2 regions of the Paenibacillus kyungheensis genome follow, and region 2 is predicted to be linked to the other one. Evidence: riboswitches for the same ligand, from Rfam matches in the RefSeq annotation. Region 2 holds a riboswitch; the other holds the start of a gene.
The links. A riboswitch is a leader RNA that binds a small molecule or an ion and turns the genes downstream of it on or off. The one in region 2 is predicted to bind thiamine pyrophosphate.

Region 1: another riboswitch for thiamine pyrophosphate. It lies ahead of PQ456_RS01915 (ABC transporter substrate-binding protein); the one in region 2 lies ahead of tenA (thiaminase II).

The regions. Positions count from the first base shown of each region.
Region 1 is NZ_CP117416.1:432,131-437,576, reverse strand. It holds gene PQ456_RS01930 (bifunctional 2',3'-cyclic-nucleotide 2'-phosphodiesterase/3'-nucleotidase) at 1-330, opposite strand, end outside; gene PQ456_RS01925 (aspartyl-phosphate phosphatase Spo0E family protein) at 663-839, opposite strand; gene PQ456_RS01920 (pyridoxamine 5'-phosphate oxidase family protein) at 1,134-1,550, opposite strand; TPP riboswitch at 1,791-1,902, shown strand; gene PQ456_RS01915 (ABC transporter substrate-binding protein) at 2,020-3,057, shown strand; gene PQ456_RS01910 (MTH1187 family thiamine-binding protein) at 3,082-3,372, shown strand; gene PQ456_RS01905 (ABC transporter permease) at 3,381-4,178, shown strand; gene PQ456_RS01900 (ABC transporter ATP-binding protein) at 4,165-4,986, shown strand; gene PQ456_RS01895 (TatD family hydrolase) at 4,983-5,446, shown strand, end outside.
Region 2 is NZ_CP117416.1:5,101,402-5,106,847, forward strand. It holds gene PQ456_RS22150 (ABC transporter ATP-binding protein) at 1-823, opposite strand, end outside; gene PQ456_RS22155 (ECF transporter S component) at 801-1,397, opposite strand; gene tenA (thiaminase II) at 1,415-2,101, opposite strand; TPP riboswitch at 2,247-2,350, opposite strand; gene PQ456_RS22165 (TIGR01777 family oxidoreductase) at 2,522-3,418, shown strand; gene rluF (23S rRNA pseudouridine(2604) synthase RluF) at 3,540-4,247, shown strand; gene PQ456_RS22175 (hypothetical protein) at 4,526-5,134, shown strand; gene PQ456_RS22180 (nucleotide excision repair endonuclease) at 5,293-5,446, opposite strand, start outside.

The DNA of each region.
Region 1 (5,446 bases), 590 kb from region 2:
AGGATCAACTTTGGCTACATAGTCACCTAGCGGATTACCTTGTAATAGATCACCATTATCGATCAATACACTGTTTTTGGCTTCTGCACGCGCATTTTTGATCAATGTCGCTGTTTTGGCATATCCATATTGATCTGTCGCTGCATCTGAATAATAATCATAGTTCATTACGTTCACATGAATATCTGTTGTCTCCAACAAACGTAATTTTACGGTAGATTCAGAAGAAGTGGCTTCGGCTGCAAAAGCAGGAACTGCCGACACTGCAAACAATTGCAGAGCTGCGATGACAGTAATTGCTTTTTTAAATGTTTTGTTTCCCAAGTTCAAAATAAAAAACCCCTCCCAAATATATTCGCATTTGCTTGACCTTTTCCTATTTATCTCTACGCCCTATATGTATAACAGCATGAACAAGCAGTGACAATGTACTTAACATGCTGATTTTAAAAAAATCATATTGGAAATTATGATTTAGAGTAGGCAGATAAATAGTAAAAAGGCTACCAAAAGAAACGCATGATAGAATTGTATACTATCAGCTGATATATTTGAAGGGTTATTAGTTCTATTTTTTATGAAAATAAGATTTATTTTGCGAAAAATTCTATAATTTACATGATTGTGTCATGTTTCTTTTCATAAATAATAACTCATTGAGATTAAGGAGTTAAAAAATTAGTATTTCGATCTTTATATTGAAAATACATATCTAAAATTCGATCTAATTGTTCTGATTGGTCTAACACACGATAATCGCGCATCCCATGTTCTTCTGCCATCTGGTTCAATATGCGGCGTTCCTGCTCAATCTGTTGTTCTATTTGTTTTAAGTTCAAGGAAACCACCTCCAGTATATTTCCTTATATCTTGCTATCAATGAGACTTTCATTTTATTCCATCATCGTCATTTTACAGGTTAGTCTATAAAATATTTCTATATACCTTTTTATACCTTATTTGAGTATACCTTATCAAGTTCCTCAAGTACCTATTTTATCCTTTTTATGGAAAAATAAAGACGAAAAAACTCGGAATTTGAATTTTGCATTCATTTCTCTTGTTTCGCAAATTTCAAATTCCGAGTCATTTATGTGATAACTGCTATCTTAAACCATTAAAGTTGTATCAGATTACGCAGTCCACGTTTTTTTGTTACCATCTTGATCTGTATATTCAATCGTTTGTGGTTTGATATCTAGGATCACATAATCAGGATCTTCTGGACCGGAGAACCATTCTTTAAATTCTTCTTTCCAAACACGTTTTTTCAATTCGTCGTCTGTAGATACAGCACTTACACCTTCGATTTCAACGACTTGATTAGTGCCGCCTTTTTCATAACCCAACAATACATAACAGTTCGGATTTTTTTCTAACTCTTCGACTTTATGTGTTTTGCGGTTTGTCGCGAGATGAATATTCAAGCCTTCGTTATATAGCGCCATGTAGCGTACTTTAGGTTTGTCATTTTCTACTGTACCTAGTGCACAAAATGGATTACCTTCTAATGCAGTTAATATCGCTTGTTCTTCAGCTGTTTTACTCATGATCAATCTCCTCCTGTATATAAACGTATGGGTGTATTCAATATCTATGTCTATGTATATCTATTCGATACGTATAGAAGAATATTGAATGGAACTTTTGTTAGTTACAAACTTCCGTATATGTAAATACCCTTAGACAGCGAGACTGAACCGAAATACACTGTCTTTTGCTGATGACACCGCATTCTCTTTACTGGACAGTTGATACCCTCTGGTCTATAATTACAATGTAAAAAAACCGCATATGTACAGGGGAGCTAGTTGCAACTGGCTGAGAGTGTATTGTGATAAATACAGACCCTTATACCTGATCTGGATAATGCCAGCGTAGGAAAGTAACAAGTCGTTATATGCTGTACTCTAGCTTATAATTGCACCTATGTCGTCCCGATGGGGGCGTTTTTTTTATGCCTTTTATCCAGTACTACAGGATTGACTATTTGAGCTAGAAGAAAGAAGGATGATGGTAATGAGAACTCAAAAAAGGTGGCGTCAAAGCTTACCATGGTTAATGGTAGGTTTATTGTGGATCACAACTGCATGTGGTTCAGCAACAAGTACAAGCAATACAGCCAATCAAGCAGGATCAACATCTGCCCTTAAAGATGTGAAAGTCGTACTCGACTGGACACCAAATACGAATCATACTGGCTTATATGTTGCCCAAGCACAGGGCTATTATAAAGAAGCAGGATTAAACGTCGAAATTATTGCTCCCGGTCAAGGTGGAGCAGATACGATGGTCGCTTCTGGTGAAGTGCCTTTTGGAATCAGTTATCAGGAAAGTGTGACTCAAGCGCGTGTACAAGGAGTGCCTTTAGTGTCACTCGCGGCAGTTATCCAGCATAATACATCTGGCTTTGCCGCTCCTACAGATCGCGGAATCAAAAGCCCTAAAGATATGGAAGGCAAATCCTATGGTGCATGGGGATCGCCTGTTGAAGAAGCCGTTATGAAATCAATTATGGATACCGACGGTGGCGATGTTAGCAAAGTCAAAAGTGTTAATATCGGTAATGCCGATTATTTTACAGCTGTACAAAAAGGAATCGACTTTGCATGGATATTCTATGGATGGACAGGAATTGAAGCAGAACTTCGCGGACAACCATTAGATATGTTATATGTAAAAGATTATTCCGATAAATTAGATTATTATACACCTGTTATCGTAACCAATGAGAAGCAGATCGCTACCGATCCTGCACTTGTGAAATCATTTATGGCGGCAACCAGTAAAGGATATGAATATGCAATCGCTCATCCCGATGAATCGGCAGATATATTGCTCAAAGCAGTACCTGATCTTGATCCTGCACTGGTCAAAGCTAGCCAAAAATGGTTATCTCCACGTTATCAAGATGATGCCAAACGCTGGGGCGAGCAAAAACAATCGGTCTGGGAAGGTTATGCCGATTGGATGTTCAAGCAGAAGTTGTTAGACAAACCGTTAGATGCAACCAAAGCGTATACAAACGATTATTTACCTGAAGCCACCAAATCATAAATAGAACATAAGGAGATGACTAATATGGCACACACCCTTTTAAGTATTCAGGTTATTCCCAAAACTCAAGCTGGTGAGAACTCTTACGATTATGTCGACCGGGCAATAGAAGTGATTCAAGCCTCCGGTGTGAAATATGAAGTGCATCCACTTGAGACCACGATGGAAGGCGAACTTAGCGAATTGTTAGAAGTGGTTCGTCAAATGCACGAAGCGTTAGTGGAAAAAGGAAGCCCGAGTATTATTTCTCAGATCAAAATTGCTCATAGTCCAACCGGAATCAGTATGGATGGATTAACCGAGAAGTACCGCTAATGTCTACGATGAATACATGGTGGAACAGGCTATGGCCGCCCCTCGGGGCGGTTGTTTTATTACTGATTATCTGGCAACTGGCAACCAGTCTATTCCATATTGAGACATGGATTCTTCCTAGCCCTGCATTGATTGGACATGAAGCATGGAGTGAGAAAGACCGACTGGGTTTGCACACATGGGCGACGTTAAAATTGACACTATCCGGTTTTAGTATAGGCGTTGCTTTTGGATTACTGGTCGCAGGCGTGCTTCATTATATTCCTTTTCTACGTTCTGCATTGTATCCATTATTGATCTTGAGTCAAAATATCCCTACGATTGCTCTGGGGCCACTACTCGTTATCTGGTTCGGATTTGGGATATTGTCCAAATTAATTGTTATTATTCTGGTGTGCTTTTTCCCGGTGACCATTGCGGCGCTGAGCGGACTGGCTACTACCGATCGTACAATGCTTAATTATATGCAAATGATCGGAGCTTCTAAAAATCAAATCTTTTGGAAATTAGAATTACCTTTTAGCTTACCTTCGATCTTTTCTGGAGTTAAAATTGCTGCAACGTATAGTGTGATGGGCGCTATTATCGCTGAATGGATTAGCAGTAGTGAAGGGATTGGCTATTATATGATGTTGCAAAAATCAGCTTTTCGCACCGACCATATGTTTTTAGCGATACTGGTAGTTGTAGTGATCAGTCTTATGTTATTTATGCTAATCAATATGATTGAAAAATGGTGTGTTCGCTGGCATCACCCTGCACAACATCGTGCTGTCAAAGGAGGTTCTAAAGATGTCGCTAAATAAACCTCAACATACAACTTTATCGGTGAACAACTCTACTCCACTTTTAGCATTACAAGGGATTAGCAAATCTTTTACACAGGGCAAGCAATCGTTACATGTGCTACAAGACATTTCCCTGCATGTAGAGCAAGGTGAATTTGTATCCATTATCGGCCCTTCTGGTTCCGGTAAAAGTACGCTTTTGCAAATGATCGGTGGTGTGGTGCTTCCCGATCAAGGACAAGTCCTTTTGGACGGACAAAATATAACCGGTCGTAAAGGATTGAGCGGTTATATGCCACAACAACCTGCTTTGATGCCGTGGCGTACGATTGAAGATAATGTTATTTTGGCGCGCGAAGTAGCAGGATTACCACGCAAAGAATCATTAGAATTAGCCAGACAATGGCTGGATAAAGTTGGACTGGGTGGTTTTGCATCATCTTATCCTCATACATTATCTGGCGGGATGCAACAACGGGTTGCGTTTTTAAGAGCTTTGCTAGGACCTCGTGATCTTCTATGTCTGGATGAGCCTTTTAGTGCGTTAGATGCTTTTACACGCAGTGAGATGCAATCATGGTTGTTGAACATTTGGGAAGAAAATAGACGCTCGGTTATTTTTGTCACTCATCATATTGAAGAAGCATTACTACTTTCAGATCGAATCTATGTACTATCTCGTCGTCCTGCTAAAGTACTGCATAATATTGTGGTTCCTTTTCCTCGTCCAAGACGAGAAGAGATTACCGATGATCCGCAATTTATTGCTCTACGCAGACAATTGATGAATGCAATGCGTGATACCCATGAAGGTGATCAATCATGAAGCCTGTCTATGCTACGCTTATCGATAGCCATATCCATCTGGATCAATATCAAGATCAACAGATTGAGCGAATCATTCACTCCCTTCCAGAACACCATATCCAGTCGCTAATTACAGTCTCCATGAATCTACCTTCCTGTCAGCGTAATGAGAAGCTGGCTCAACAATACCCGTCTATCGTTCGTCCCGCTTACGGGTATCATCCAGAACAGCCTTTACCCGGCTCGCAGGAGCTTGAGACGTTATTGGTATGGATAAAGCAACGTATTGATAATATAGTAGCGATTGGTGAGATTGGATTACCGTATTACTTGCGACAAGAAGCAGTAGAACGTGGTGACCAATTAGATGAACAAGGGTATATCGATGTATTGTCTGCTTTACTACAACTTGCTGCCGCTTATGACAAGCCTGTTATTTTACATGCTGTCTATGAAGATGCAGAGATCGTCTGTGATCT
Region 2 (5,446 bases):
TTGTATCTGCATGTAGTGTAGCTGTACGGCGTTGTTGTAGTGTCTGTTGCAACTGCTTCGCTAATGGATGAGACGGATGATCTTGTACATCTTCCCATGTATACGGGAATAATTGAGGTTGCCATATGCCGGCTTCTTCCATCTCTGCACGATACCGCTCGATCATCTCTGCTGGCTTGCCTTGAGCCATAATACGCCCTTGCGCATTCATCAAAATGACTGTATCCATCCACTCAATACACCCATCTAATGTATGTTCTACAAATACCATCGTCTGTCCGTACTGATCAGCTAGGTCATGTAGCAATTGAAAAATTTCTTTGCGACTGATCGGATCAAGTTGTGCTGTCGGTTCATCGAAAAAAAGAACTTCCGGTTCAAGCGCTAACAGACACGCTAGCGCTAGCCGTTGCTTCATACCTCCAGATAGGGTCTCAATAGCAGTATGACGATCTATATTCAGACCGACTTGCTTCATCACTGTATCTATCATAGTGTCCATCTGAGCACGCGGAATAGAGCGATTTTCCAAGCTAAAAGCAATCTCTTCATCCACATGAAGCATACAGAACTGCGAATCCGGGTCTTGAAACATCACGCCACATTGAGGGGCTAACTGAATCTCGCCTTCCACTTCAGCTTCTACATGTTCAGGAATAATACCGGACAATGCAGATAATAGCGTCGACTTGCCACTACCACTTGGCCCGAGAATCAATACTTTTTCTCCACGTGAAATCGATAAATGAATATGCGTTAATACATTTTCTTCTCGATGATAAAAACGTACTGACAGGTCTTTACACCCTAGAAGCGATTCCATTCGCATTTCCCTTCTTCCGCCGTACTTTCATAATTTCGTATTGATCCAGTACCCCTGTTTTGCACAAAGCTTCTACAATAATTTTGGCTAACCATCCACCTAAAATCATTCCACTGATCACTTGAATAACCAGAGTCGTAATCAATACTTGTGTGGTGTAATAGCCGAATCCATTAGCGATAACGTTATACAATACTCCACCTACTGCCGCCAGCGCTCCTGATAACATTAACGTCATCAAGTTATAACGTTTGTAGCCAAATAGAGCAAACGCAATCTCTGCTCCAATCCCTTGAAACACGCCGATCAATAATGCAGACAATCCAAAATGGCTACCTGTTAACAGCTCTACAGCCGCAGCCGCTACTTCAGCGATCAATGCCGCCCCTGGCTTACGAATAATATAAGCTACAATCGGGCTTGCAATAATCCAGATGCCGAACATAAATCCTGCACCCACAGGCCCTACTAATGCAGAGATCGGTATCCACAATGTCGACCATCCCAGATAAATAACGCCACAAGCCACCGCCAAAATAACAGTCAGCACCACTTCTTTCATTTTCCATGTCATAGAGATCGATGAGGAGCTCATACGCGTGCAACCTCCATCGGCACAGGCCAATCTTCCAGAGTGTACGCCATATCCCAGAACATATATTCAAACTGACAACTTAGAAGAAAATGCTCTTTCATACGCGCTCGATGTGCAGGTGTCGTCTGCTCTGCCCATTTATCTAACCGAGCACAAAATTGATGCGTAATCGTATCGGTACGATTGCCATAGAAGTTAATCCAATCATAAAAAGGATGGGAGGCATCAGGCTTCACTTCATCCAATAATTTCACACCAATCTCCCAATACGTCCACGGGCAAGGCAACAATACCGCCAAAATATCGCCTAAATCCCCTTCATGAGCCACAGTTAACATATGACGAATATAATGATGAGAAGAAGGAGAAAGCGCATATCCTTGCAAATCTTCATACTTGACGCCAGCCACCTCGCAAAAGTTATTATGAGGATGAATTTCACTATGAAGCACAAATGAAATCTGCTCGTTAAACATCGCCATATCTTCACGTGTTGGGCATTTCGCAATCGCCGTTCCATAAATACGCATAAAAGAATTCAAATACTCAAAATCTTGCTTTACATAATGGATCAATTGCTCACTACGCAGATCACCTTTGGCAATCCCTTGTACAAATGGATGGTTAAAAATCGCTTCAAAAATAGGGTCTGCGGCCTGTCTAATTTCCTGTGAAAAACTCATAACTGTATCCTCCTTAGATTGAAGCATCGATAACGACGCTTGGTTAATAAAGAAGGACCACTACTGGAATATATGGAAAAATACATGCAAAAAAGCCGCCCCGTGATGGAGCGGCAGAATAGGTGTACGTATATGTACAGGTACCCTTGCACAGTCTCCACTTTCCTACGCTAGTATGAACTAGATCAGGTTCCAAGGGTCCGGGATCTTCCCGTCTCAGCCTACACAAAGGCTCCCCTAGTGGTCATTCGATTCATTTGCATCTTACTGTACACACGATTGAACAGACTGTCAACTGCTACAACCTCAGTAATCTTTCCTTTTTTAACAGTTATAGGGTTATAAAATGGTGTAAAATATAATTATTAGTAAGGATTGGCGCGTAGATTTAACTATCCAAACAGAATTGAGTTGATCTCGATGACACGTAAAGTGGTATTGGCAGGTGGCACAGGATTTATCGGACAGTATTTGGAAAAAAGATTTGCAGCATTGGGTATTGAAGTGCAGATCATTTCCAGACAATCTCCACATATCGCATGGGATGATCATCAAGGAATTGTTCAAGCTCTCGATGGAGCAGAAATGGTGATTAATCTAGCAGGTAAATCGGTCAATTGTCGTTATAACGAACAAAATAAACGTGAAATTATGAACTCTCGAATCGAAACCACCCAGATTCTTAGAAACGCTATCCTGGCTTGTGAACATCCACCTGCGCTTTGGATCAATTCCAGCACAGCTACTATTTATCGCCATGCAGAAGATCGCCCTATGACCGAGACGAAAGGCGAAATCGGTAGCGGATTTTCGGTAGACGTTGCCAAAGCGTGGGAAGAAGCTTTTTTCTCTTTTAGCCTTCCGCATACCCGACAAGCCGCATTACGGATTGCTATCGTATTAGGACCTGGTGGTGGTGTCATGACCCCTTTCAAAAATCTAGTTCGCTTCGGGCTGGGTGGTCATCAAGGGTCAGGGAAGCAGATGTTTAGCTGGATTCATGTTGAAGATTTATTTCAGATTATTTTATTTATTCAAGAGTGGGAATCGCTTGAAGGAGTATTTAATTGCACGTCTCCCAATCCGGTGACCAATCGTGAACTGATGGCAACGATGCGCAAAGTGATGCATCGTAAAGGCGGTCTACCTGCGTCTACATGGATGCTTAATCTAGGAGCTAGAGTGATTCGGACGGAACCCGAATTGGTGCTTAAAAGCCGTTGGGTGATCCCTAATCGTCTCATCAAAGAAGGATTTATGTTCAAATACGGACGGTTGGAACAAGCACTGCACCATATTTTGCATACAAAATCATAACATCATACCGTACAGACGAACATGACTTTTAAAATAAAGCAAAAAAGGGTATCGTAGAGATAGACTTGAGTAACGGCTTGAATAGCTTACTCAAAAATTAGAGTTAAAGGTGTGCTTATACGTGCGAATTAATAAATATATTAGTGAATCTGGAATTACATCCCGCCGGGGTGCTGATAAATGGATCAATGAAGGTATTGTCACAATTAATGGTGTGGTTGCCGAGCTAGGCAGTCAGGTCGAAGAAGGCGACGATGTGCGGGTCAAAGGCAAACCGATCAAAGTCGAACAAGAAAATGTCTATATTGTGCTCAACAAACCGGTAGGCATTACCAGTACAACCGAGCGTCATATTCGAGGCAATATCGTAGATTTTGTCAATCATCCCCTACGTATTTTCCATGTCGGACGATTGGATAAAGATTCGGATGGCTTGATTATGCTGACCAATGATGGCGATATCGTTAACGAAATTTTGCGTGCTGAAAATAAGCATGAAAAAGAATATATCGTCACTGTAGATCAACCGATTACGCCTTCTTTTCTCAAACAAATGGCTTCCGGTGTAGAGATTCTAGATACAGTGACTTTACCTTGTCAGGTCGTTCAACAATCCAAATATGTATTCAAAATCATTTTGACGCAAGGATTGAATCGCCAGATTCGTCGCATGTGCTCTGCACTTGGCTATGAAGTTCGTGCGCTACGTCGTACACGCATTATGAATATTCGTCTGGGTAATTTACCGACAGGCAAATGGCGCGACCTGACGACTGATGAACTCAATCGCCTATTCCGCGATCTGGAATATACGCCCAAAAAACGCTAATTCACCTGAAAAAGACCTCTTTGACTTGATCCGTTATCCTATATCAGATAGCAGATCATTGAAAAGGTCTTTTTGGTATCAAAAAATGTCTGTCCAGAAAAAATCCAAATAAACGTGACTTATTCCTATTTGGATAGTCTATATTTTAACTGTAAAGTCTCTTCCAATATCATCGTTTTATAGTTTTTAATTATTGTCATAACAAAGCATATTAGCGAAGATTTTATTCTACAAAGAAAAGAGGCGATCTTATCAAACTACTCCTATCAGTAATTCTGATGGTTATTTTACTTTCTGGATGTTCACTAAACGGAAGTAAACCAAATCCTGAGAACAGTAATGCCGATTATGTGAAATACAAGGATCAAATGTATATTAATGAGCCCAAAATGATCGTTATAGACTCCACCCAACTTTCAAAAATAGATACTGTAAGCGAATCCTCTACAGTACCTAAAGACACCCCTATTTATAAAATAAATGGGTACTCGGATAATGATATAATAGCTGTAAAAAATACTAATAATGCATTGCAAGGAAAAATGAATATAGATATATACAATGTGTATAAGTTATTAAAAGATATGAATGTAAAATCTAAAAAATTGGATATTTTTGATCAAAAGATAGAATCTGTTGATCTATATAAAGAAGGACAATTTATGCGTACATTACACGGAAAAGAAAGTAAACAATTTATTGCTCTCGTAAATGCTGCTAAAACGACTATTCATATAGATAGTAGTAATGCTGTGATGTATTCGTTTTTGTATAAACTAAATAGTGCTATCGTTCTAAAATACAATGTGCTAGAGCATAATAATCAATACATGCTTGATTATACTGATGCAGAACTTCCTTCAGCTATAGGTAGATATCTTAAATAAATATAGATATTTTGCCAGATAAAAGCTATTTTATTGCCAATTATCGTCACGTATACGAAAATTCTACTCATCTGATGAATCCAAAATAAAAAGACCTCTTTTACTTTGTCTATTATCTTATGTTCGATAATTGACTACAAAAGAGGTCTTTTTTGCGATTACTTGTAAAATACTTTTTCTACATTGTATTTCGCATGTAGTGTATTGATAATGTACGTCTCATAAATCTCACGATCCATAGCGTTGTCGATCAAGCAGACTTCGATCTTGGTGACTTCATCACGATGATCTTTGATCGGTGATACGGTATCT